DNA from 3 places in the Lactobacillus sp. VURO6/B1 (VP7) genome. Region 3 is predicted to be linked to each of the others. Evidence: predicted binding sites of a transcription regulator. Region 3 holds the regulator's gene; each other region holds the start of a gene.
The links. The regulator NrdR, encoded in region 3, represses ribonucleotide reductase genes. The targets are predictions, from matches to a motif close to ACACNATATATNGTGT.
Positions count from the first base shown of each region.

Region 1: nrdJ (ribonucleoside-triphosphate reductase, adenosylcobalamin-dependent) is a predicted target of NrdR. The motif match lies at 5,084-5,099, and genes of this name have one in related genera.
Region 2: ACZ2M0_RS06510 (deoxynucleoside kinase) is a predicted target of NrdR. The motif match lies at 2,143-2,158, and genes of this name have one in related genera.

Region 1 is NZ_JBVOWJ010000009.1:7,044-15,088, reverse strand. Features, by position in the region: gene ACZ2M0_RS06105 (NAD(P)-dependent oxidoreductase) at 1-745, shown strand, start outside; gene ACZ2M0_RS06100 (cob(I)yrinic acid a,c-diamide adenosyltransferase) at 822-1,364, opposite strand; gene ACZ2M0_RS06095 (ECF transporter S component) at 1,361-1,879, opposite strand; gene ACZ2M0_RS06090 (DUF4430 domain-containing protein) at 1,888-2,280, opposite strand; gene ACZ2M0_RS06085 (DUF4430 domain-containing protein) at 2,355-2,741, opposite strand; gene nrdJ (ribonucleoside-triphosphate reductase, adenosylcobalamin-dependent) at 2,778-5,012, opposite strand; gene ACZ2M0_RS06075 (hypothetical protein) at 5,271-5,456, opposite strand; gene ACZ2M0_RS06070 (YjjG family noncanonical pyrimidine nucleotidase) at 5,650-6,360, shown strand; gene ACZ2M0_RS06065 (aldo/keto reductase) at 6,424-7,287, shown strand; gene ACZ2M0_RS06060 (pyrroline-5-carboxylate reductase family protein) at 7,301-8,045, shown strand, end outside.
Region 2 is NZ_JBVOWJ010000009.1:100,243-108,287, reverse strand. Features, by position in the region: gene ACZ2M0_RS06515 (ABC transporter ATP-binding protein) at 1-1,502, opposite strand, end outside; gene ACZ2M0_RS06510 (deoxynucleoside kinase) at 2,200-2,850, shown strand; gene ACZ2M0_RS06505 (deoxynucleoside kinase) at 2,863-3,552, shown strand; gene ACZ2M0_RS06500 (amino acid ABC transporter permease) at 3,794-4,435, shown strand; gene ACZ2M0_RS06495 (amino acid ABC transporter ATP-binding protein) at 4,454-5,107, shown strand; gene ACZ2M0_RS06490 (amino acid ABC transporter substrate-binding protein) at 5,108-5,962, shown strand; gene ACZ2M0_RS06485 (Cof-type HAD-IIB family hydrolase) at 5,959-6,750, opposite strand; gene ACZ2M0_RS06480 (NCS2 family permease) at 6,977-8,045, shown strand, end outside.
Region 3 is NZ_JBVOWJ010000012.1:48,552-56,596, reverse strand. Features, by position in the region: gene ACZ2M0_RS07850 (PTS transporter subunit EIIC) at 1-469, shown strand, start outside; gene ACZ2M0_RS07845 (DeoR/GlpR family DNA-binding transcription regulator) at 536-1,273, shown strand; gene polA (DNA polymerase I) at 1,528-4,206, shown strand; gene mutM (DNA-formamidopyrimidine glycosylase) at 4,219-5,049, shown strand; gene coaE (dephospho-CoA kinase) at 5,046-5,663, shown strand; gene nrdR (transcriptional regulator NrdR) at 5,650-6,117, shown strand; gene ACZ2M0_RS07820 (DnaD domain protein) at 6,120-7,481, shown strand; gene dnaI (primosomal protein DnaI) at 7,491-8,045, shown strand, end outside.

The sequences.
Region 1 (8,045 bases), on a different contig from region 3:
TGCTCAAGGTGCTACTTGGTGTGAAAATCCTAAAGCTGTTGTTGAACATGCAGACACGATTTTTACAATTGTAGGTTTTCCGAAAGATGTTGAACAAGTTTATTTCGGCGATAACGGCATTTTGCAGGCTGATGTCAAAGGCAAAAACCTGGTTGATATGACAACCTCAAAACCAGCTTTAGCACAAAAAATATTTGCTGCAGGTGAAGAGCAGGGCGCTAAAGTACTGGATGCTCCTGTTTCCGGTGGTGACCTGGGCGCTAAAAATGGTACTTTAACCATCATGGTAGGTGGAGATGCATCTGCTTATCAAAACTTGGAACCTGTTTTTAAGGATTTCGGCAAGCAAGTTCACTTTTTTGGACCAGCTGGTGCGGGTCAGAATACCAAAATGGCAAACCAGATTATGATTGCAGGGACGATGACTGGTATGACAGAAATGCTTGTTTATGCCAAAAAGGCCGGCCTTAACCTAGAAGCAGTTCTCAAAACCGTCGGTGCGGGTAGTGCTGCTAACTGGAGTCTAAGTAATTACGGTCCGAGAGTTTTAAAGGGTGACTATACCCCAGGATTTTTCAGTAAACATTTTTTGAAAGACTTACGCATTGCTTTGGAGACAGCTAAAGAAATGAAAATTGAATTGCCTGCTACTGAAGAAGCTAAAAGATTGTATGAGACTTTGGTTGATGAAAAGCATTTAGGTGACCTGGGTACACAGGGATTGATCAAACTATGGTGGCAGTAAAGTATTAATTTTGAATAAACTAAAAACGGAGTAGTTTCGTAATTGAAACTACTCCGCTTTTTTAATATGAGTAAGATTATTTGATTTTACTTTTGACTTCTGGCACACCATCTAAGACGTTGGCGTAGCGCGCTAAGATAAATAGATAATCTGACAGGCGATTGATATATTTTAAACAAGCAGGAGCAAGTTTTTGCTCCTCAGCGTTCAACTTAGCCATTGAACGTTCTGCTCGTCTGGCCACTGTACGTGCATAATGCAGATGTGTGGCAGTAACCGAACCGCCAGGTAGAATGAAATGGGTTGTTTTAGGAATTTGTTCATTGAGGTTGTCGATTTCTTTTTCTAAATTCTCCACTTTTTCTGTCGTAATTTCTTCATGCCTTTTGACAACAATGTCACTTTCAAGCTCATATAAGTCACGTTGCAAATCTTGTAAAGGATCATGCAATTTTTGACATTTAGCAGACAAGTTGGCAATTACAACACCTAGATAAGAATCAAGTTCATCAATATCACCAACGGCAACAATTTGTAGGTCATATTTAGGTACCATTTTACCGGTAACCTGTTTGGTGAAACCTTGATCGCCCAACTTAGTATAGATTTTAATTGTCATAACAGCCTCCGTTTGTAATGATCAAGTGCAATGTTTAGTGGTTTGTATAAAATGGGATAAAATACTAAATCACCAACTGCATGATAAGTGTCAAAGACTAGACTGCCGGCCCAGTATGCTAAAAAGGCATTAAAACCGCCGAAAATAGACATACCGAAGTCGACAAAGCAGCCATATTCCCAGCCAAGAAAAACGGCGAGAATTAATTGTAAAGTAAAGTGCTTTTTAAGCGGTGTAAATTTACCTAGCAAAGCAACGGTTAAAACGCAACCGCCGTAAGCTAAAACCTGTGATACAGTCCAGATGCCAAAGCCTAAGTAAATGTTGGAGACGACCATGGTTAAAAGAGCTAAGGCAAAGCCAAAACCAAAACCAATATTTAAAGTCACAATCATTAAGATATCAGTCACTGGCTGGACATTAGGTACAGGTATAATCTTAAAAATTCTTAGTGCCACGCACATGGCAGTTAAAATGGCTAATAATGCTAACTTCTTGGTTGAATTACGTACCATAGCAAACTTTAAAAGCTAGTTTTTGCTAAAGTAAATTTAATCTTGTCTTTGTTTGCCAATTTTTGAATTGCGGCACCTTTTTGAGCAAACTTACCATTAATTCTGTAGGTCCAATAGATTTTTTTACTTGGTTTTTGGCTCTTGCCAGCAATAGAAGTAATAAAACCATTCGTACTCTTTACTTTCCAGCACTTTTTTAAACCACGCATTACTGTTGAGTGCTTAGGCAATTTAACAGTCTTCTTTTTATAAGTCTTGTTGTGTACTTTCAGAGTATAAGTGACTTTAATCTTGCTGCTGGCATCAACCTGCTGGACGTTTTGGGTTGTTTCATAACCTGCAAACGTAAAGGTAAAAATAGTGGCTATTCCGGTTAAAACAGATAATTTGCTTTTTTTCATATAAAAACTCCCAATCTATAAATTTTTTGTGCAAGCACTAAAATATTTCGTACTTAGTCGCTTGCACGGATTTTTTATTTCATTTTGGCTAAAGTAAACTTTACTTTATCGTTGCTTGCGACTTTTTGCTGGTTAGCACCTTTGGTAGCGTATTTTCCGTTAACGGTGTAAGTCCAGTATATTTTCTTTTTGGCATTTTGCTTTTTACCATCAATTGCAGTAATGAACCCTTTATTGCTGTCTACCTTCCAGGCCTTTTTCAAACCAGTCATAACAGTAGACTTTTTAGGCACTTTGACTGTCTTTTTTTCTGTATCTTTTTTCGTAGTTAAAACATAGCTAACAGAAATATTATTATTTGCTTTAGGTTTTTGCTGGGTCTGATTGTTCTGACAACCGGATAAAGTAAAGGCAAAAATGGCTGCAACACTAGCAATAATTGGTAACTTGCTTTTTTTCATGATTAAAATTTCGCCTACTTAAATTATTTAAATAATTTATTTAACAGGACATGCACCGGATTCACAGTCAGTTTGGTCAACTAACTCCAAGTCTTTTTGATCATCATTTTGCTCGGCAAAGACTTGAGCAACATCACCGGTAATCTGGGCTTTTCTTTCTTCGTATTTTTCTTTATCGATTGGTTCTTTTGGCGCTTGTTTGAGTGAACCGCCATAGTATGGCAACAGTGAAGTTGACTTAATTACATAACGGTATTGTTTAAAGAGTGACGTAATCTTGTCTCCTTCGTCGCTCTGGAAAGTAACGGTACAACTGACTGCATTATCTGACCAGTAAGTTTGCAGGAATGCTTGCGTTGCAAACTGTTCTTCAATTGAAACCGTGCCGGCTGAAGCAAAGTTCTTGCTGTCGGCGTGAGCAGCACGCAATGGAAACTCAACACATGTTGTGTTGGGTGAATAAATATCAGGTTCTGAGTAGTAACCACAGGCGTCCAGTGCTTTAAGCAGAGGATCAGAAGCTTGGAACCTGATTCTTTGAATGAGATAACCGGCATAGTGGAAGTGCATTCCCTCAGAAGCTCCAGCCAGTTTGGCAACAGTACCTGAAGGTTTAACAGTTGTGTGCTTGATTGATTCGTTGCATTTTAAAATCTTACTGTATTCTTTATCAGCATCGATGACGGCTTGGTAAGCATCAGTAACCATTTTAATTCCCTGAGGATCATAAATTGGCTTCTTAATCTTTGCACCAGTTTCTTCATCAATGCTGTCTTCAAAGCCGGTAACAACGCGGTGACCCAAGTCATTTAACAACCAGTCCTGGATACCTGACATTGAAACACCAATTCTCCTGTTCTTATAAATGATGTTACGGGAAATTTCCCAGTCATAGTCGCTAAAGGTTACACGTTTGGCGTAGCGAGTCGCTAATCTGAAAACGTCTTTCAGATCCCAATTTTCTTGTTCTGCAATATATGGAAATACTTCGAACAGGTTGCAAGGTTCACCGTTACCCAGGGAAATTTCTCCACAAGGGTTAGTACCTTCAACATCACCGTCAATATCTTTTTGATAACCGTCAATGATCCGGCCGTAATTACGAGATAAGTCAAGGTTAACTATTCCAGGCTCACCGTTTTCTCTGATGCCGTTAGCAATTGGTTCATATTCATCAAAGTTAGAATCAATTGCCACACTGTTATTTGAGGCCCAGCGGTGGTGGTAGAGTTTATCTTTATCCTGTTTCATAGCGATAAAGTCTTGATCAGTACTAGTGCCTAAAGCCAGTTCTGCTGATCTTCTTACGTTGCCGGCAACGACTGTTTTACCAATTAAGTTGCAAATGTCAGTACAATCAACAGAAGTTAAATTGCCGCCGACCCGGTTGTTAATAATGTTGTTAATATCGAAAAACATTTCCACTAACGGCATAGGACCAGAAGCTGTACCGCCAAAGCCGTGAATCTTAGCTCCGTAAGGACGAATTCTGCTGATGTCGAGTACCAGTTTGGTCTTATTTTCAGAATTGGTTTGGTTAAAGTGCACGTCGATTAAGCGAGCGTTAGCTAAAACCCAGCCTTCACGGGTATCGGGCAAATTATAATAAATATAATCTGATTTACCATCGTTTTGCTTGATCCATTCGTCTTTGTCCGTTGCACCCAGCTTAATTGAATCTGCGTATGAGGCACTCTTTTTGTTAATCACGACTGTCAAGTCAATTTTATTATCAACTGCAGGAATCTTTCTAATATTATCTTGGACAACAGAAAAGCCAACGCCGCCGCCTTTCATTGATTCGTCAAAAAGAAATGAAAAAGGCATTGAAACTGCTTCTTGATCTTGATTTAAATAATCTGGAACTATATGACTGTCACCGTATTTTTGCGGACGAATAGCTATGAACCAGCAATTATTCAAAGAGTCACCATTGCGCTTTTGGTAATCTGTACCAGAAACCCACAGATTACGACCAGAAGGCGTTGCGCCAAGGCCGTAAACCAGTTTAAATAAATCCTTAGCTTCGTTTGTTAATTCGTTGACTACTTCTGTCGAAGGAGAATCTTTAAGACGGGGATCCAAATTAATGTTGCCCTCGATTACGCGTTTAACCGTTTCGTCCCAATTTTCGGAACGATTTTTTTCAGGAAGCCATCTGGCATAGGTCCTTTTATAAGTAACCCAGCCAAGCTCTCCCCAATGGGGAGTGACATTTTGTTTCACTTGATCAATGTAACCCTGATCTAAGGTTATGCTCGTATTTTTCATATTCAAAGTTACTCCTTAAACTAGCAAATTGTTCCACAGACACATCATCTATGGCTACAATTAGAACTATACCACAATATCTTGTATTTTCTAGAGCAAAGTTTACTCTCAAACACAAGAGAAAAGCATTAAATGATGTGCGAGTAAGTTATAGAGGGTAATAAAAAAACATATAGAATTCAGAGCAACAAAAAAGCACAATAAGTTGAATCTAGTACTTATTATGCTTGAATATATCTTTATTTTTTTAAAGTAAAACTAATGCCTGACTGCTGCGAAGAAAAGGAAGATTAAGCCCAGAAAAATAATTGCAGGAATGAATAAGTGAATTAAGAAAAAGAAAGCAAGAGCACAAGCTAAAAGGAAAAATAGGATTTTGACAATCCCAATTCCCATTTTGACCAAAAGCCAAATGAGAAACAAAATCAATAATAATGTAAACATGCCCAATCACTCCTTTTGCTTAAATTAAGGGATATTATATCTTATTTTTTGAAATAGCAGTAGCAATGTAAACAAAATTTAAAAATAGTTAATTATGTTCTTTATCAGTGAAATATTGTTATAATGAATCTCCACACTAATTTTAGTGAATACGCATTATATTCTTAGGGATATTTGGAGAGGAAGAAATTGCTTGCGTTATAAACAAATAATTTTTGATGTTGATGATACTTTGATTGACTTTGCTGCCACGGAAAGTTTTGCATTGCATAGTCTCTTTAAAGCACATCACTGGCAGCTAACTGAAGAGATGCAACGTGATTACCATGCATATAATCAAGGACTGTGGCGTAAGCTGGAACAAGGCAAGATCAATTATGAGCAGCTGAGTAGAATGGCTTTTACCAATTTTATTAAAGAAAATTTGGGTATTACAGTTGATGGCTTAGCAATAATGAATGAATATCGCTCTTATTTTGGTGAGTCGTACAAGTTGCTGCCGGGAGTTACGGATACTTTGCGGTATGCCCGTAAACAAAATTATTGCTTGACGGTTTTAAGCAACGGTGAGACCTTTATGCAAAGGCATCGTTTACAATTAGCGGGAATTAAGGATTATTTTTCCTTAATTGTGACATCGCAAGAAGCTGGTTTTTCTAAGCCTGATACTCGGATTTTTGATTACTTTTTTGCTCACACCAATATTGGTCCTGAAGATACAGTCTTTTTTGGTGACGGACTGCAGTCAGACATATTAGGAGCAGAAAAATATGGTTTTGACAGCATTTGGTATAACCACCGCAGGCGCAAGAATAAGATGAACCTGCATCCGCTATATGAAGTAACCACTTATCCGCAATTTGTAACTTTACTAAAAAGCGACTTTCAAAAACAGCCGCAATAATTGCTATCTTTTGCTGTAGAAGTATAGTTCAGTTCGGTATAATAGTGGTGAGAGGTGAAAAATATGACTAGCAAAATTCAATCTTTAAATGACACTTATGAATTAAATAATGGCGTCAAAATCCCAGTTATCGGACTGGGAACTTGGCAAACTCCTGATGGTGAAGTTGCTCAAAAAACCGTTGAGGATGCGCTGAGTCTCGGTTATCGCTTAATTGATACTGCTGCTGCCTACGGCAATGAGGAAAGCATTGGCCGGGGCATTAAACGAAGTGGAGTTAACAGGCGTGACTTATTTGTGACGACTAAGTTGTGGAATGATCATCACGGTTACCAGAAAACTAAAGCAGCAATTGATGAAAGTTTAACTAAACTGGATTTAGATTATCTTGATTTGTACTTAATCCATTGGCCTAATCCGGCTCCGGTGCGTGATCACTGGGCTGAATTGAATGCGGAAAGCTGGCAGGCAATGGAAGAGGCAGTTCAAGCAGGAAAAATTCGCGCAATTGGCGTTTCTAACTTTAGGCGTAAGCACTTAGATGAACTTCTGAAAACTGCTAAGATTCGTCCTGCCGTTAATCAAATTTATCTTAACCCTAGTGATATGGAAGAAGACGTGACGGCTTATAATAAAGAACTTGGTATTCTGAGCGAAGCATATTCACCACTAGGTAGAGGTGGTTTGTTTGCTAATGACACGGTAGTTTCTATTGCGCAGCATTATGATAAGAGTCCAGCACAAGTTTTATTACGCTGGTCGTTGCAACATGGTTTCGTTCCACTACCAAAATCAGTTCATCGCGAGCGCCTTGAAGCTAATTTGCGGGTCTTTGACTTTACTATTACTGAGGCTGATATGGCAAAACTTGATGGTTTGCATGGAGCAGCTCAAGTAGCAAATGATCCAGACCAAACAGATTTTTAAAAGGTGCTTGTTGATGAAAATTGGCTTTATTGGAGCTGGTAAAATTGGCTCTGCAATTATTGAGGGCTTGTTGAATGCCCAAAATCCTAGTGAAGACATTTATGTTTTTGACGGTGGACGCCATCACACTGCGCAAAAAATGGCAGCTGAACGTCACTTAAGCTTGATTAATAATTATGAGGACTTTAATGCTTGTCAAGCAGTTATAGTAGCGGTAGGCGGATCTGCCACTGAAACAATCATCAAAAATTTAGGTCAAAAATATCACGGCATTATTCTGTCAACTGGCGGTGGCGATCTGATTCAAATTAATCAAAAGCTGCCAGCAGAAACTTCTTTTGGCAAAATAGTGCCCAATACACCGGTACAAATCGGTGCAGGTATTACAGTTGCCAGCTTTATACCTGATGAAAAGCCGGCAGTAATCACTACTGTCAAAAATATTTTTACCCAAATGGGAGCAGTTTACGTTGTACCTGAAAATTTGCTGGGCATATATGGTACTGTAGCCGGTTGCACGCCTGCCTATGTTGATTTAATGGTTGAAGCTCTCAGTGATGCCGCAGTACAGAATGGAGTTAACCGAGCCGAATCATACGAAATAATTAACCAGATGCTTTTAGGTACTAGTAAGTTGGCACTCATTAGTAAAAAATTGCCCGAAGAGTTAAAAGATGAAGTTACAACGCCGGGCGGTTCGACAATTAGAGGCGTAACTAAACTTGAAGAAGAAGGGTTTAGGAACGCGCTGATTCAGG
Region 2 (8,045 bases), on a different contig from region 3:
TCTATTGCTGAAGTAATTTCATCGGCTAAGATAACTTGCGGATTACCCAGCAATTGCCGTGCCAGTGCAATTCGTTGCTTTTGTCCACCCGAAATGTTGTTACCGGCGTGTTTTAAAACAGTGTCAAGACCGTTGGCACTGTCAGCAACAAACTCTTCGAGACCAGCGCGCGTAATTACAGCATTAACTTCTTTGTCAGTTGTCTTCCGATCTAAAGTGATGTTATAGCGTAGACTGCCGTCAAAAATATAGGCAGACTGGTCAATGTAAGCAATCTGCTTGTGCAGCGAACTAAAATTAAGTTCGTTGTATTCATCATTATCCCAAGTAAGTGAACCTTGGTAATCTGTTAACAAACCACCGATTAATTTTACCAGGGTTGACTTGCCACAACCAGACGGACCAACAATGGCCACGCGTTCGCCTCGTTTAATGCTGCCGACAACATTTGTTAAAATAGGTCTGTCATTATTGGGATAGCTGAATGAAAGATTGCTAAATGCAATTTGCTGGGTCAAAGGAGCAACATCCTTGTCCCCTGTCTTCTTCTGCACATTAGCTAGTTTATTATATTTGTCAAAAATAGGCTGAACTGCCCGAATTGAAGTTAGATCAATACTGATTTCTGTCAAGCTGCCAAAGACATTCCCAGACATTGAACCAACAATTAAAATAGCACCAATTGGAATCTGATTGTGAAAGGCCAGATATCCGGATTCAACAGTTAAAATAGTTTGAGCAGATACACTAATCAGGTTAATCAGTGCATTAGAAAAGGACATTTCCGTAATGTAATTAACCCGAGCCTGTCCAGTCTTATCTGATGCCGCAAGAACTATTTTATTGAGCAATTTTTGCTGACCAAGTGTGAGCAGATTGACAAAACCCTCAAGAACATCAGTTATTTTTGCCGTTAATACTTCATTTTGCCTGCTTTGTTTTTGCGACAACTCTTCCAACTTTTTCTTAAAAAGACGGGGAAATAAAATCATAACAACAGCAAAAACCAAAGTGGTTACAAATAAGAGTGGATGGTAAGAAAACAGGATGACACTGGCAATAATGCCTAAGAGTGCACTGCTAAATGTTTGCTCTAAACTGAAAAAGCCATCTTGATTAATTTGGTTAATATCGTTAGTAAACCAAGAAACATAGTCAGCTTCCGTGTGTTTGTTGAAGTCTTCATACTCTTGACGACCAATTATATGGGCCAATGCGTTCCTAATGGAATTATCGACAGCCTTGATGATTACAGCGGAATACCGTGAACTACAAAAAAAGAAAATCAGAAAAAAGCCCCAACTTAGCAAGTTTAAACCTGTATCAATCATAAAGCCCTTTAAATTATGCTGAGTCAAAGCAGTAAGTGCATTACCTTTAAAAATGCTGGCAGCAGTTTGTGCCAAATTCCGCCCGAAATAGAAAATGGCCAGAATGACATACATACCTGAATTACGTTTAACGTAAGTCCAAAGCGAAAATTTTGTTAGAGAATTTTCCATTATCTATCTCCTAATTAAATGCCTGTTTTAAAAGCTAATACTAAAATGAATTTGGCTTAATAAATAAGATATATTTGCATTACTTCTTCAAAAAGTTCGTCACTGCTACTCACAGTACGAGTCGTACTATCTAAAGATAAAAATCTTTTCAAGATATCAGTTATGCGCTCTTATTTCCGTGATTTACTAATAATTTTATAATTTACTTGCTATCTTATATCTTTTTTAACATTAAAACAATTTATTTTTAATTTTTATTCTTAGAATTTTTCCCATCGCAACAGTATATAAATATCAACTGCAACTTTTTCGAGCCTTTAAAAAACAAAATAATTCGTTCTATAATTGCAAAATCGCTTATCATACTTAATGCAATCAAAACGAGCAATTATTGACTACTTTATTTATCACAGAATCGAAAGAATCAAAGTACAGCATAAAGGGCTTAACACCGAATAATATCGGCATCAATCCTCTGCCAAATAATTAATTAAGATTTATCAGTCAGATTTTTTGGTTTCACGTGTAACATCTAATTTTGGCATTAAATTATTTACTTGAATACTTAATTTTTTATTCTGTATTATACAAAATTACTTGACTTTTTGATTAAAATTTTAATTTACTTTTTGCTTGTATACCACTATATCTCGTATTAAACTAAATAAGAATCTATATATTGTATTTATGAAAGAACGTGATCCAAGTTATTGTTTTAAGTGGGCCAATTGGAGCCGGTAAATCCAGTTTAACTAGTATTTTAGCTGAGCACTTAGGTACACAAGCTTTTTACGAGGGAGTAGATAATAATCCTGTTCTTCCTTTATATTACCAAGACATGAAACGCTATACTTTTTTGCTTAATATCTATCTGCTTAACCATCGTTTAGCACAAATCAACCAGGCAATCCGAGAGAAAAACAGTGTTTCAGACCGTTCGATTTATGAAGACGCACTCTTTTTCAAAATGAATGCAGATAGTAAAGTGGCAGACCCTACTGAATTTAAAATATATGATAGTTTGCTAGAAAATATGATGGAAGACACGCCGGGCAATCCTAGCAAAAAACCCGATTTACTAATCTACATTCATGTTTCCCTGAATACTATGCTTAAACGCATTAAAAAACGTGGACGTTCATTTGAACAAATCAGTACTGATCCTAGTTTAAAAGACTACTATGCCAGGTTAATTAAGTATTATGAACCATGGTATGAAAATTATGATGCATCTCCTAAGATTAAAATCGACGGGGATAAATACGATTTTATCTGCGATGAAGATGCCAAAAAAGAAGTTTTACGTCAGATTGATGACAAATTGCACGCAATAGGCAATTTAGAATAGAGAAGGAACGTGATGACAGTTATTGTTTTAAGCGGGCCAATTGGAGCCGGTAAATCCAGTTTAACCAGTATATTAGCTAAGTATTTAGGAACCAAACCATTTTATGAGAGTGTCGATAACAATCCTGTTCTGCCACTTTTTTATGCCGATCCTAAAAAGTATGCATTCTTACTTCAGGTATTTTTCCTAAATACTCGTTTTCGTAGTATCAAGGATGCATTAACTGATGATAATAACGTTCTTGATCGTTCAATTTATGAAGATGCCCTTTTCTTCCAAATGAATGCAGACATTGGTCGGGCTACCAAAGAAGAAGTTGATACATATTATGAACTGCTCAATAATATGATGGGCGAACTTAAGCACATGCCAAAGAAAAATCCTGATCTTCTGGTTCATATTAAGGTTTCATATGACACTATGATTAAAAGGATTCAAAAACGTGGTCGACCATACGAACAGCTGAGTTATGACGCGACGCTGGAAGATTATTATAAGAGACTTTTGCGTTACTACAAACCCTGGTATGAAAAATACGATTACTCTCCTAAAATGGAAATAGATGGTGACAAGCTAGACTTCATGACTGATGACCATGCTAGAGAAGTTGTACTTGATCAAATCGTTGCCAAGCTAAAAGAAATGGGTAAATTACCTAACTCTTGGGATAAACCAACAGATATTCAAATTGAGCAACCATAAACCATTTTAAAGAGCCATTAGCTACAGCTAGTGGCTTTTTTCATGTAATGTTTATCAAAATTAACTATCAGCAAGTTACAAATTTCCATATTGTTTAAATAAAATTTCGAAAACTATGTTATGATTAAAACATATATTTTTTCACATATTTTTTTAATCAATTTATATAATTTAGCTAGTATCAAAAGAGTTGCCCTATTAGCCTCTCTAATCAAATTAATTTCAGTAAAAAGGAGAAAAAATGAACTATATCCTTTCAATTATGCCCTCTTTAATTTCAGGTGCAAAGATGACATTAATTTTATTCTTTTGGACTTTGATTGTTTCTATTCCCTTGGGAATTATAGTCAGCCTAGGCTTGCTTTCGCATTTTAAGCCCTTAAGATTAATCTTAAAATTTTACATTTGGATTATGCGGGGTACTCCTCTTCTGCTGCAATTAATTTTTATTTTCTATGGTTTGCCTATAGTCGGCATCATTTTTGAGCGCTATGATGCAGCACTTTTCGCCTTTATTTTAAACTATACGGCATATTTTGCTGAGATATTCCGTGGTGGCTTTCAATCAATCCCTGTAGGTCAATACGAAAGTGCTCGCGTTTTAAGATTAAATTACTGGCAAACACTGACCCATATTATTATTCCTCAGGTCAGCAAAATAGTTATACCTTCAATTGGCAATGAAGTGATCAACTTAGTTAAAGATACTTCTTTAGTCTATGTAATTGGGTTGGGTGAACTCTTACGTGCTGGCAATGTTGCTACAGCAAGAGATGTAACGCTAATTCCTTTAGTGATAGTCGGTATAATATATCTATTAATGACAGGTATCGCATCATTTTTGCTGAAAAAAATTGAACACAATTTTGCAAAGTGGAAGTAAATTAGGGGAAATAATACTATGCTAGAACTTAAAAACATTACTAAAAAATTTGGCTCTCGTACGATTTTAAACAAGTTAAACTTAACTATTCCTGACAGACAAATTTTAGCCATTGTAGGACCATCTGGAGCAGGCAAAACTACTTTGTTGCGCTGCTTAAGTGGTTTAGAAAAAATTGATTCCGGTGATTTTTTGTGGGATGGGCAAAAGTTTGATCCGGCCGCTCCTGATAGTAAAAGTCATATTATCGGAGTCGTTTTTCAAAGCTATGAACTTTTTCCCAATTTAACTGTAATCGAAAATATTACCTTGGCACCAACACTAGTTTTAAAAGAAAGTGCAGATCAAGCACAAACCCGTGCGCGAAAGTTACTTGGACAACTAGATTTAACGGGTAAAGAACAGCTCTATCCCTATCAGCTTTCTGGAGGTCAGCAACAAAGAGTAGCTATTGTACGTGCTCTAGCAATGGAACCCCATATTCTATGTTATGACGAACCCACTTCTGCTTTAGATCCTGCTTTAAGAACAAAAGTCGGAGAAATAATTTTAAAGCTTAAAAATAATAACAACATGACGCAAATTATTGTCACTCATGACATGGAATTTGCCAGCCAAGTGGCCGATCAGGTATTCAAAGTAAAAGCATTAGATGATAAGAAGGTAATATAAGTGAAAACAAAGCGCCTCTTAACCCTCATAATAACGCTCATCTGTACTTTATTTATCTCTGCCTGCAGTGGCATATCAGTTAATAGAAAAGCTAACGCAGTTGACAACTGGTCTCATATCAAGCAACGTGGCTACGTTACAGTTGGTGTAGATGATACTTTTGTGCCCATGGACTTTAGGCAAAAAAATGGTCAGTTAATTGGTTACGACGTTGATCTCGCAAATGCTGTTTTTAAACAATATGGTATTAACGTCAGTTTTCAAACAATTGACTGGTCCATGAATACTACCGAATTAAAAAACGGCACAATTGACCTTATATGGAATGGTTTTAGCAAAAATCCCGAGCGTGAAGCTAAGGTAAGTTTTAGTAAGACTTACCTATATACTTCTCAAGTATTAGTAAGTCTTAAAAAGAACAAAATTAATGCCATTGCCGCAATGAAAAATAAGACTTTGGGCGTTCAAACCGGCTCTTCCGGCTATAATGACGTAATGATATATCCGAAAGTTTTTAAAAATCATATTAAAAATCAAGACCCGATTCTCTATGATTCCTTCACTAATGCATTTATAGACCTAAATGCAGGCCGTATCCAAGGTTTGCTGATAGACAGCACATATGCGAATTATTATATTTCTCGGCAAAAACACCCGGAAAATTTTACCGAAATTGACAGTCCATTCCCTAAAGAAGAATTTGGCGTAGGCATGAGAAAAAGCGACTTAACAATGCATAAGAAGATTAATTACGCCTTAGAAAAGCTGGCAAAAAATGGCACTTTAACAAAGATTAATCACAAATGGTTTGGCAACAAAGCCGACTCTCCTTTACTTCAAACTAAAAAAGATTAATTTAAATTGTCAAGTATTGCAGCTATTCCATCGTGATTGTTATCTAAAGTAGTTTTAAATTTCTTTTTTAAATCTTGCGGTGCATTCCCCATTATTACAGGATGGCCAACTGATTGAAGCATTTTTTCATCATTATAATTATCCCCAAAAGCCCAGCACTTTTTTAGTTCTATACCAAAGGCCTGGGCTATTACTTTTGCTCCTTGACCTTTAGAAACTCGTTTAACAACGACCTCTAATAGATTTGCAGCAGATTTTACTATATAGAGTTCTGGATAAAGCAGCCTTAGTTCTTTTTGAGTAGCATCTAATAGGCTTGGCGTTCCCATGAGCAAAATTTTATGTACATTTTTGAGTTGCTCTATTTCAGTAATCGAGCTAGGTTGAGCTTTAAATTTAACAATTTTCTCCTCATTTTCAACCAAACCATTATTATTACCTGGGAAATAATACCAGTTGTCGTTACTATAGACATTCCACACAACGCCATTATTTTTACGTTCGATATAAGAACATATTTTGGCAGCTTTTGAAGAAGACATAAAATGCGAATCAAGGATATGACCCATTTCATCTAAAACCAAAGCACCATTGTAGGCTACCATTGGACATGATTTGGTAATTTCTCCCACAACCGACATAATTGCTTTAGGCATACGTGCAGAAACTGGTACAAACACATTGCCTTTAATAATTTGTTTACGAATAGCAAGTTTAGTCTTCGGTGTTACTTCTTGCTTTGAGTTAATTAATGTGCCATCTATATCCGAAAAAATTAGTATTCCCATTTTTTCTCCTAACAGTATGCATAATCTACTACTGACCTATGTTCATTTTACCGATTAAAGCATTAGTTGGTCAATTCTTAGCCGAATGTACTTAGTTAAAAATTATAGTTATTCTATGGCTTTTTCGCTAATATAATTCGGGTTTACATTGTTTTAAATGAATGATAAACTATTGTAGGCGTTGATTTTGATATAAAACGCGAACAATAATTTTGGGAGAGGTTAGATGAACTTTATAAAGAGTTATTTTCAACTCGATAAATATAAAACCAGTGTTAAAATCGAATTTCTAGCTGGATTAACAACTTTTATCAGTATGTCATACATTTTATTCGTTAATCCTAGTGTTCTGGGAGCCAGTGGCATGAATAAAGGTGCAGTTTTTACAGCCACTGCTTTAGCTAGTGCTCTGGGTACCGCAATTATGGGAATTGTTGCCAATTACCCTATTGGAGAAGCTCCTGCCCTGGGTATCAATGCGTTTTTTGCTTATACAGTTTGCATAGGCATGCATGTTTCATGGGAAACAGCCTTAGCTGCTGTTTTCGTAGCATCTATCATCTTTATTTTAATTACTATGTTTAAGCTACGAGAGATGATAATTAACGCCATTCCTTCCGATCTAAAATTTGCCATTTCTTCCGGAATTGGTTTGTTCATCGCTTTCTTGGGAATGCAAGATGGTGGCTTGATCGTAGCAAATAAATCAACTTTAGTTGGTTTAGGATCACTTCATGATCCAGCTGTTTGGATTACTATCTTTGGCTTAATTGTTACCGTTATTTTAATGATCTTAAATGTACCAGGTGCTATCTTTATTGGAATGGTTTTAGCAGCCATTTTTGGTGTAATCACAGGGCAAATTTCTTTACCAACTAAAATAATTTCTGTTGCACCAAGTATCGCTCCATCATTTGGTCAAGCAATTTTTCATGTTAAAGACATCAATACTTTACAAATGTGGGTTGTTGTTCTTACTTTTCTTTTAGTAACATTCTTTGATACTGCAGGTACTTTAATTGGCTTAGCCCAACAAGCCGGTTTTATGAAAGACAATAAGATGCCCCGGGTAGGTAAAGCACTGGCTTCAGACTCCACGGCTATGATGGTTGGCTCAGTCTTAGGAACTTCACCAGTTGGTGCATTTGTCGAATCTAGTGCTGGTATTGCTGTTGGCGGCAGAACAGGTCTAACTGCAGTCTTTGTAGCAATTTTCTTTTTAATTTCAATGATATTCAGTCCACTCTTAGGACTATTTACTACTCACGTCACCGCTCCAGCTTTAATTATAGTCG
Region 3 (8,045 bases):
ATCTTTTGGAATTCACTGGGCTGTAAATCCAATAATGATTAATAACATTGCTACACAAGGCTTTGATTTTATTTGTCCATTAACCTTTGCCTGCAATTTTGGTGTTATTGGAGCTGCTATAGGAGTTTGGTTTAAAACGCGAAATAAAGAGCTAAAGAGCTTTTCTTTAACTGGAGTAATAACAATTTGCCTTTCTGCAATAATAGAACCAACATTATTTGGTTTACTGGTAAAGAACAGAAAAATATGGGCAGCACAAATGATTGCTGGTGCCGTTGGCGGTGCTTATCTAGGACTAACAAAGGTATTTACAAACGCATTCGTTTTTGGCTCAGTAACCACTTTTCCGGCTTTTGTAGCTAAAAACAGCAATAACTTCTTAAATGCAATGATAGGATTGGGGATTTCTGTAATTGTCGGAATCATTCTTGGTTTTATTGTTACCAAAAAAGATGAGCGTCTTGCTTAAAATAGAGTTAGATGGGGTATAATTAAGGAAGCAAAACACTTATGCATATAAGGAGAAAAGAACAAATTGCTTCCGATCGAAAGACAAAATCAAATCTTAAAAATTTTAGAAAACAAAAATTTGAGCAAACTGGATGAACTTCATAAACAAATACCCAATGTATCTATTTCAACATTAAGAAGAGATATCAAAACGTTAGAAGATGAAGGTAAAATTGAATATTTATTTGGCGGGGCTGTCAGGCTAAGTGACGGTTCCGGAGAAGTTGAATTCACTAAAAAGGAACATAAGTATCAAAAAGAGAAAAAACAAATTGCTGCTTTAGCTGCCCAAGAGATTCATGATAGCAATGCAATATATGTGGATTCAGGTACAACATGTACTCTGCTGCTTGATAAAATAAAAAATAAACGGATCACAATTTATACTACGAATACACAAGTATGCCATATTGTTGGTAATTTTAAGGCTGAAATAGTTTTAATAGGTGGCAATTATAACGGAGTCACTTCTTCACTTACTGGCGCGTTAACTAACGATTTACTATCCAGACTCCGTTTTGATAAAGCATTTTTTGGAATGAATGGTGTTGACATTAATAATGGATACACAACACCACAATTTGATGAAGCAATAAAGAAGCAACTGATCGCAAAAAGAACTTCACAATCTTTTATATTAGCTGATTCTAGCAAATTTGGCGTATCTTCAAATGTTCAGGCACTAGAGTTAAAAGATGCGATCCTAATTTCTAATGATAATGACTCTCAAATTGCTAAAGAAACAAAGATTATTTGTCCGTAACTAAAACATAAAAGTTAATTAAGATTATATTTAGTAGAAACATCAAACCTAACAGAAGTTTGATGTTTTTGTTTAAAGAAAGTTCGAGTAATCCTATACAAAAAGCATAATAAGCTAAAACTAAGTAATTAATCTAAAGAAGACAAATGGTATTTAACCTGTTTGTTATAAAAACAGTATTGTGCAAGATCCGTGCAAAAACTGTTAAAATGGTAGTTGAATAAAGAAACTTGGTTTAATTGTAAGGAGATCTAATGGCTGATAAAAAATTACTTTTAATTGATGGTAATTCAGTTGCCTTTCGTGCTTTTTATGCACTATATCGCCAACTTGAAAATTTCAGAAATCCTGAAGGATTGCATACTAACGCCATTTACACATTTAAAAATATGCTTGATGTCGTCTTAAACGATGTCGAGCCTGACTATGCTTTGGTTGCTTTTGATGCAGGAAAAACTACCTTTAGAAATAAGATGTATGCTGACTATAAAGGCGGCAGACAAAAGACCCCGTCAGAATTATCTGAACAACTGCCATACATCCAGGAGCTTTTGCATGACTTAGGCTTGTCCACATACGAACTTGATAACTATGAAGCAGATGATATCATTGGCACTTTTGTCACTGAAGGAGAAAACGCGGGCTTTAAAATTACTGTGGTCACAGGAGACAAAGATTTAACCCAACTAGCTTCACCTCAAACAACAGTTATGGTTACTAAATCTGGCGTTCTTAATTTAGAGTCATATACACCACAGCACATGAAAGAAGTTAACGGTGTTACTCCAACTGAATTTATTGATATGAAAGCATTAATGGGTGATAATTCTGATAATTACCCTGGTGTAACTAAAATAGGACCCAAAAAGGCTTCACAACTTATCCAAGAGTATGGTTCTGTAGAAAATCTTTATGATCATATAGGTGAAATGAAACCTTCTAAAATGAAGGAAAATTTGATTAATGATAAAGATAAGGCTCTTTTAGGCAAAAAATTGGCCACAATTGATCGTCATGCTCCTTTAACCATTGGAATTGATGATGTTAAAAGGAATCCTATTGACTATCAGAAATTGCGTAGATTTTATGAAAAGATGAATTTCCGTAAATTTTTGAGTGAACTAAATTCGGATGGAGAAAGTCAACCACAAGATCAGTCTGAAAAGGCAAATGCTAAAGTTGTTGACTTTACTGAGCTTAAAGAAAATGATATCAATAATTTTGCTGTTACTGGTGGACAAACTATTACTTTTTATTTAGGGATGCTTGGTGCTAACTATCATTTAGCCGAGTTTGTTGGCTTTGCTTTAAAAATTGATCAGAAAATATATGTTAGCCGCAACGTTGAGCTCTTGAAGGAAAATAAACTTAAGAACTTACTTGAGAGTGATAAAATTTCTAAAAATGTGTTTGACCTAAAACGGACAACTGTAGGTTTGAATCGATTGGGCATTCAGGCCCGCAGCATTGATTATGATATGCTACTTGCTTCATATTTAATCAATAACGAAAATAATTCGGATGATATGGGCGAGATATGCCGGATGTACGGTGATAATTCAGTTAAAAGCGATTATGATGTATACGGCAAAGGTAAAAGCGTCCATATTCCAGAGGACGATCAGGTGTTGTTTAACCATTTGGCCGGCAAAATAGCTGCAATCGAGAACTTAAAAGATACTCTGCTAGCTAAACTAAAAGAGCACGAGCAGGATGATCTTTATGCTAACATTGAAATACCGGTTGCAAGAGTTTTATCTGTCATGGAAATTAATGGTATCAAAGTCCAAGCTGATACTTTAACGCAGCTGCAAGATGAGTTTGCTGTTGACCTTAAAAAAATGGAACAACAAATTTATGATGAGGCCGGTGAAGAATTTAATATTAATTCACCTAAACAATTAGGTCATATTTTGTTTGAAAAGATGGGCTTGAAGCCAATTAAAAAGACCAAGACTGGCTATTCAACTTCTGTTGATGTTTTAAACCAGTTAAAGGATGAGAATCCTATTATTGAACAAATCTTGACTTACCGACAGATTGCTAAAATCCAATCTACCTATGTCAATGGCTTGCTAGATGTTATCCAAAAAGATGGTCGGGTTCACACCAGGTATTTACAAACCTTGACCGCTACTGGTCGCTTGTCCTCAGTTGACCCTAACTTACAAAATATCCCTACCAGAACGGAAGAAGGAAAGCAAATTAGAAAAGCTTTTGTGCCTAGTGAACCAGACGGTTATATTTTCTCATGTGATTATTCTCAAATTGAATTGCGAGTCTTGGCACAAGTTTCCGGTGATGAACAGATGCAGGAAGCTTTCAGAACAGGTTATGACATCCACGCTCATACTGCAATGCGCATTTTTCATCTCAAATCAACCGATGAAGTGACTCCGTTAATGCGGCGCAGAGCTAAAGCTGTTAATTTCGGTATAGTTTATGGCATTTCTGATTATGGCCTATCTAAAAACCTTAATATTAGCCGTAAAAAAGCTAAGGAATTTATTGATAATTACTTTGAGCAATATCCGCAAATTAAAGATTATATGGATAAAGCAGTACAAGTAGCCCGTGAAAAAGGTTATGCCGAAACAATTATGCATAGAAGACGTTATTTGCCTGATATTCATGCCAAAAATTATAACGTCCGTTCATTTGCCGAAAGAACAGCCATTAATTCGCCAATTCAAGGTTCTGCTGCAGATATTATCAAGATTGCGATGATCAACATGCAGAAAAAGTTGGATGAATTGCATTTAAAGACTAAAATGGTGGTTCAGGTGCATGATGAATTGATTTTTGATGTACCAAAGGATGAATTAGAAACAATTAAAAAAATTGTACCGGAAGTTATGCAATCCGCTGTGAGACTTGATATACCTCTTGTAGCTGACTCTGGATATGGTCATAACTGGTTCGATGCTAAGTAAGGAGTAATTTTAATGCCCGAAATGCCGGAAGTTGAAACAGTCAGGCGGACTCTTCTTCCTCTTATCAAAGGGAAAACAATCAAAGAAGTAACTGTATGGTATCCTAAAATAATAACTGGCGATGCAAAAGAATTTGCCAGACAATTGGCAGGTAAGAAAATAGTAACAATTGATCGTTATGCTAAATATTTGCTTATTCGTCTCAGTGACAATTTAACCATTGTGTCGCATTTACGCATGGAAGGTAAATATCGTTTAGTCAAAATAAATACAAAAAAGGATAAACACGACCACGTGCAGATCATTTTTAGCGATAATTCTGCTTTGCGCTACAATGATGTGCGTAAGTTCGGGCGCATGCAGCTGATTAAAACGGGAACCGAAAAAGAAAAAACTGGTATTGGCAAATTAGGTGCTGAACCCAACTCAGCAGCTTTTACTGTTTCTTATTTACAAACTGGTTTAGCCCGCAAAAAGAAAAATATTAAAAACACACTTCTTGACCAATCTATTGTTGCAGGCCTGGGCAATATCTATGTTGATGAGGTTTTGTGGGAAACAAAAATTCACCCGTTAAGTCAAGCCAATACCATTCCGACAAAAAAAGTGGCACAATTGCACGATAATATTAATTCGTTAATAGAATTGGCAATTGCTGAAAGAGGTACTACGGTTCATACTTACCTGGATGCAAACGGTAAGACAGGTGGTTTTCAAAAAATGTTGCAGGTTTATGGTCATAAAGGTGAGCCATGTGTACGGTGTGGTACGCCTCTTGAGAAAATTAAAGTAAATGGACGAGGTACGACATTTTGTCCTAAGTGTCAGGTGATTTATAAATGACAAAAATTTTAGGCTTAACCGGTGGAATAGCCAGTGGTAAAAGCACTGCGGATGTTTTTTTTAGAGAAAAACAAATACCGGTTATAGACTGCGATCAAATTGCTCACGATATCTTAAATAATGGCGAAAAAGGTTATGAACTAGTATTAAAGCAGTTTGGAAAGAGCATACTTAAGTCGGACCAAACTATTAATCGTTCAGCGTTAGGACAGATAGTTTTTGATGATGAAAAACAGCTTAAGACCTTAAATAGAATTACCCATCCGTTGATTTTTCAAGAAATACAGGCTAAAATTGCGCTAAACAACCCGAGCAAAAATTCTTTGGTTGTTGTGGATGCACCAGTTTTGTTTGAAGCAAATGGTCAAAAATATTGCGACTTTACCTTATTAATTGCAATACCTGAATCTCTGCAAATGAAGCGGTTAATGTTAAGGGATAATTTAAGTAAAGGTGCTGCTTTGAAGCGCATTCGTAGTCAGATGCCCTTGTCCCAGAAAGAGAAATTAGCTGATTTTGTGATTAATAATACTGGTACAAAGCAAGATCTGAAATCCAAATTAGAACAGTTGCTTCTTGAAATAAAAGGGGAGGACTTATATGGAATGTCCTAATTGTCATAAAAATGCATCAAAAGTCATTGATTCACGTCCAAGTGATGAAAATCGCGCAATTAGACGTCGGCGTGAATGCGAAAACTGCGGCTTTCGTTTTACCACGTTTGAACGAGTTGAAACTACTCCTTTACTAGTGATTAAGAATGACGGTACTCGTGAACCTTTTAATCGTAAAAAAATTTTGCATGGCGTGATGGCAGCTGGTCAAAAGCGGCCAATATCAAGTACACAATTTGAAGAACTAGTTGACCATGTAGAAAACAAAATTAGACAACAGGGGATTAGCGAGATTTCTTCGAAAAAGATTGGTCAACTGGTAATGGATGAGCTGGCAAAAATTGATGATGTTGCCTATATTCGTTTTGCTTCCATCTATCGTGAATTTAAAGACATGTCCAGCTTTATGAAAACAATGGAAGATATGATTGCAAAAAGGGAAAAGGGTAATTAATTATGTTTGAGACAAATGATCCCAAACAGCCGTTTTTCATTACCAATCGGGTGGATATTTTTCCTAAAGATTTGCGCATATTAATTAAACTGTATCAACCGCTAATTAGCTCCCTTGCTTTGGCAGTCTATTTAAGTTTGAATGAAGATTATAATGCACAGGCAATGCTTTCTGATGCTAAGGGAATCTATACTCTTCAAGAACAGACAGATTGTGATATAAAAAAATTATTTGGTGCGTTGCATAAGCTTGAAGCTGTTGGTTTGATTCAAACGAAACTGCTTGACAACCAAATTATGGGTCATGTTTTGTGTTTCGACCTTAAAAATGTTCCGTCAAGCAGTGAATTTTTTTCAACTTCTCTTTTAGCAAGTTTGTTAAAAGAAAAAGTTGGTATAACAGCTTTTAATAAATTAAGTCACGAGTTTGCCAGAGAGACTAAACAAAATCGGAGTGAATTAAGTGGCATCAAGGAAGCACCCAATATTTCTGCTTCCTTTATGGATGTTTTCCATTTATCCGATCAAGAAGCAATAGATCCTTCAATTGAGGTTAAGGAAGCAGCTCGAGAGAATAATTATTCTGCAAGCGATTATGCTACTGTCAATGATCAAGATAAGATTGACTGGGATTTTATGAAACAGCAATTTGAAATTTATCAAATAGCTGGTAGCGAAATTGATCAGAACAAAGAGGCTATTCGGGCAGTTATGCGCATATATGGGCTTTCAGAACAAGAATTTGTTGACGAGGCAATACCTTGCTTGCATGGTGACTATCATTTAAATATGAGGGAAATCAAGCAAACTATTGCTAACAGCATTCATGGTAGCGATACTCGCAGGCATTTGCAAAACAAGGCTAAAATACCTGACAAATTTGATAATAATGGCCAATTAAATCAGGAAGAACAAAAATTATTGCAAAAAGCTCAGACTGATACTCCAGCACAGTTTTTATATCATTTAAAAACTGAGAAAAACGATTATGTTGATGCTAGTGAATATCACGTGTTGGATAGCCTATATAACGATAAGGGAATATCAGCGGAATTACTTAATATTCTGACATATGCTTGTTTAAAAAGTGGCCCCAATATTTCATTTCGTTTAGCAAATAAAATTTTGCATGATTGGTTGCAGCACGGTGTTAAATCTGGTAGTGAGGCCTTGGATTACATGGACAAAAGAAAAAAGGCACAAGAACAAAGGCAAAGCAAGCGGTATAACCGGTTCGCTCCCAGAAAAACAGTTGAAAAGGGCACTGATTGGAACAAACAAAAGCCAAAAGTAAAATCTGATGTCTCAAGTGTGGAGTTAAAAGAATTTTTCAAGAATTTTGAAGACAAAAATGGCATGAAGTAGGTGAAATAAATGCAACCCATTAAAAAATTTATGGTTAAAGGACAAACAGCTAAAGCAGAAGACGAGAGTACCGCTAAAATTAAGCAAAAAGTTTTGGCTGAGCCGAAAGTGCAACAATTTATCAGTCAGCACCGAGCACAACTTAATGACAGTATAATTGATAAAAGTTTAGCTAGTCTCTATGAATTTTATCTGAGTCAACATAAAAAAGATCCTGTAACCAAAGGATATTATCCAGATTTGATAATGAATAAAAATGCCATTAGTCTTAAATTTGTTCCTGAAGACAGTAAACTGATTCATGACCAGGAAATTAATATTAAAAAGCACTTGCGTTTAATTAACTTACCCGAAGGTTTGCATGATGTGCGCTTAAGTCAAATTGAAATGACACCAGAAAGAGCCGAGGTAATGACTGCTATTCAGCGTTTTTTATATCAATATTCTCAAGATATCCACCAAAAGGGTCTTTATTTATCCGGTAATTTTGGCATTGGTAAAACTCATATTTTAGCAGGACTGGCAAATCAAGTAGCTGCGATGGAAAAATATGTTGTTTTTCTG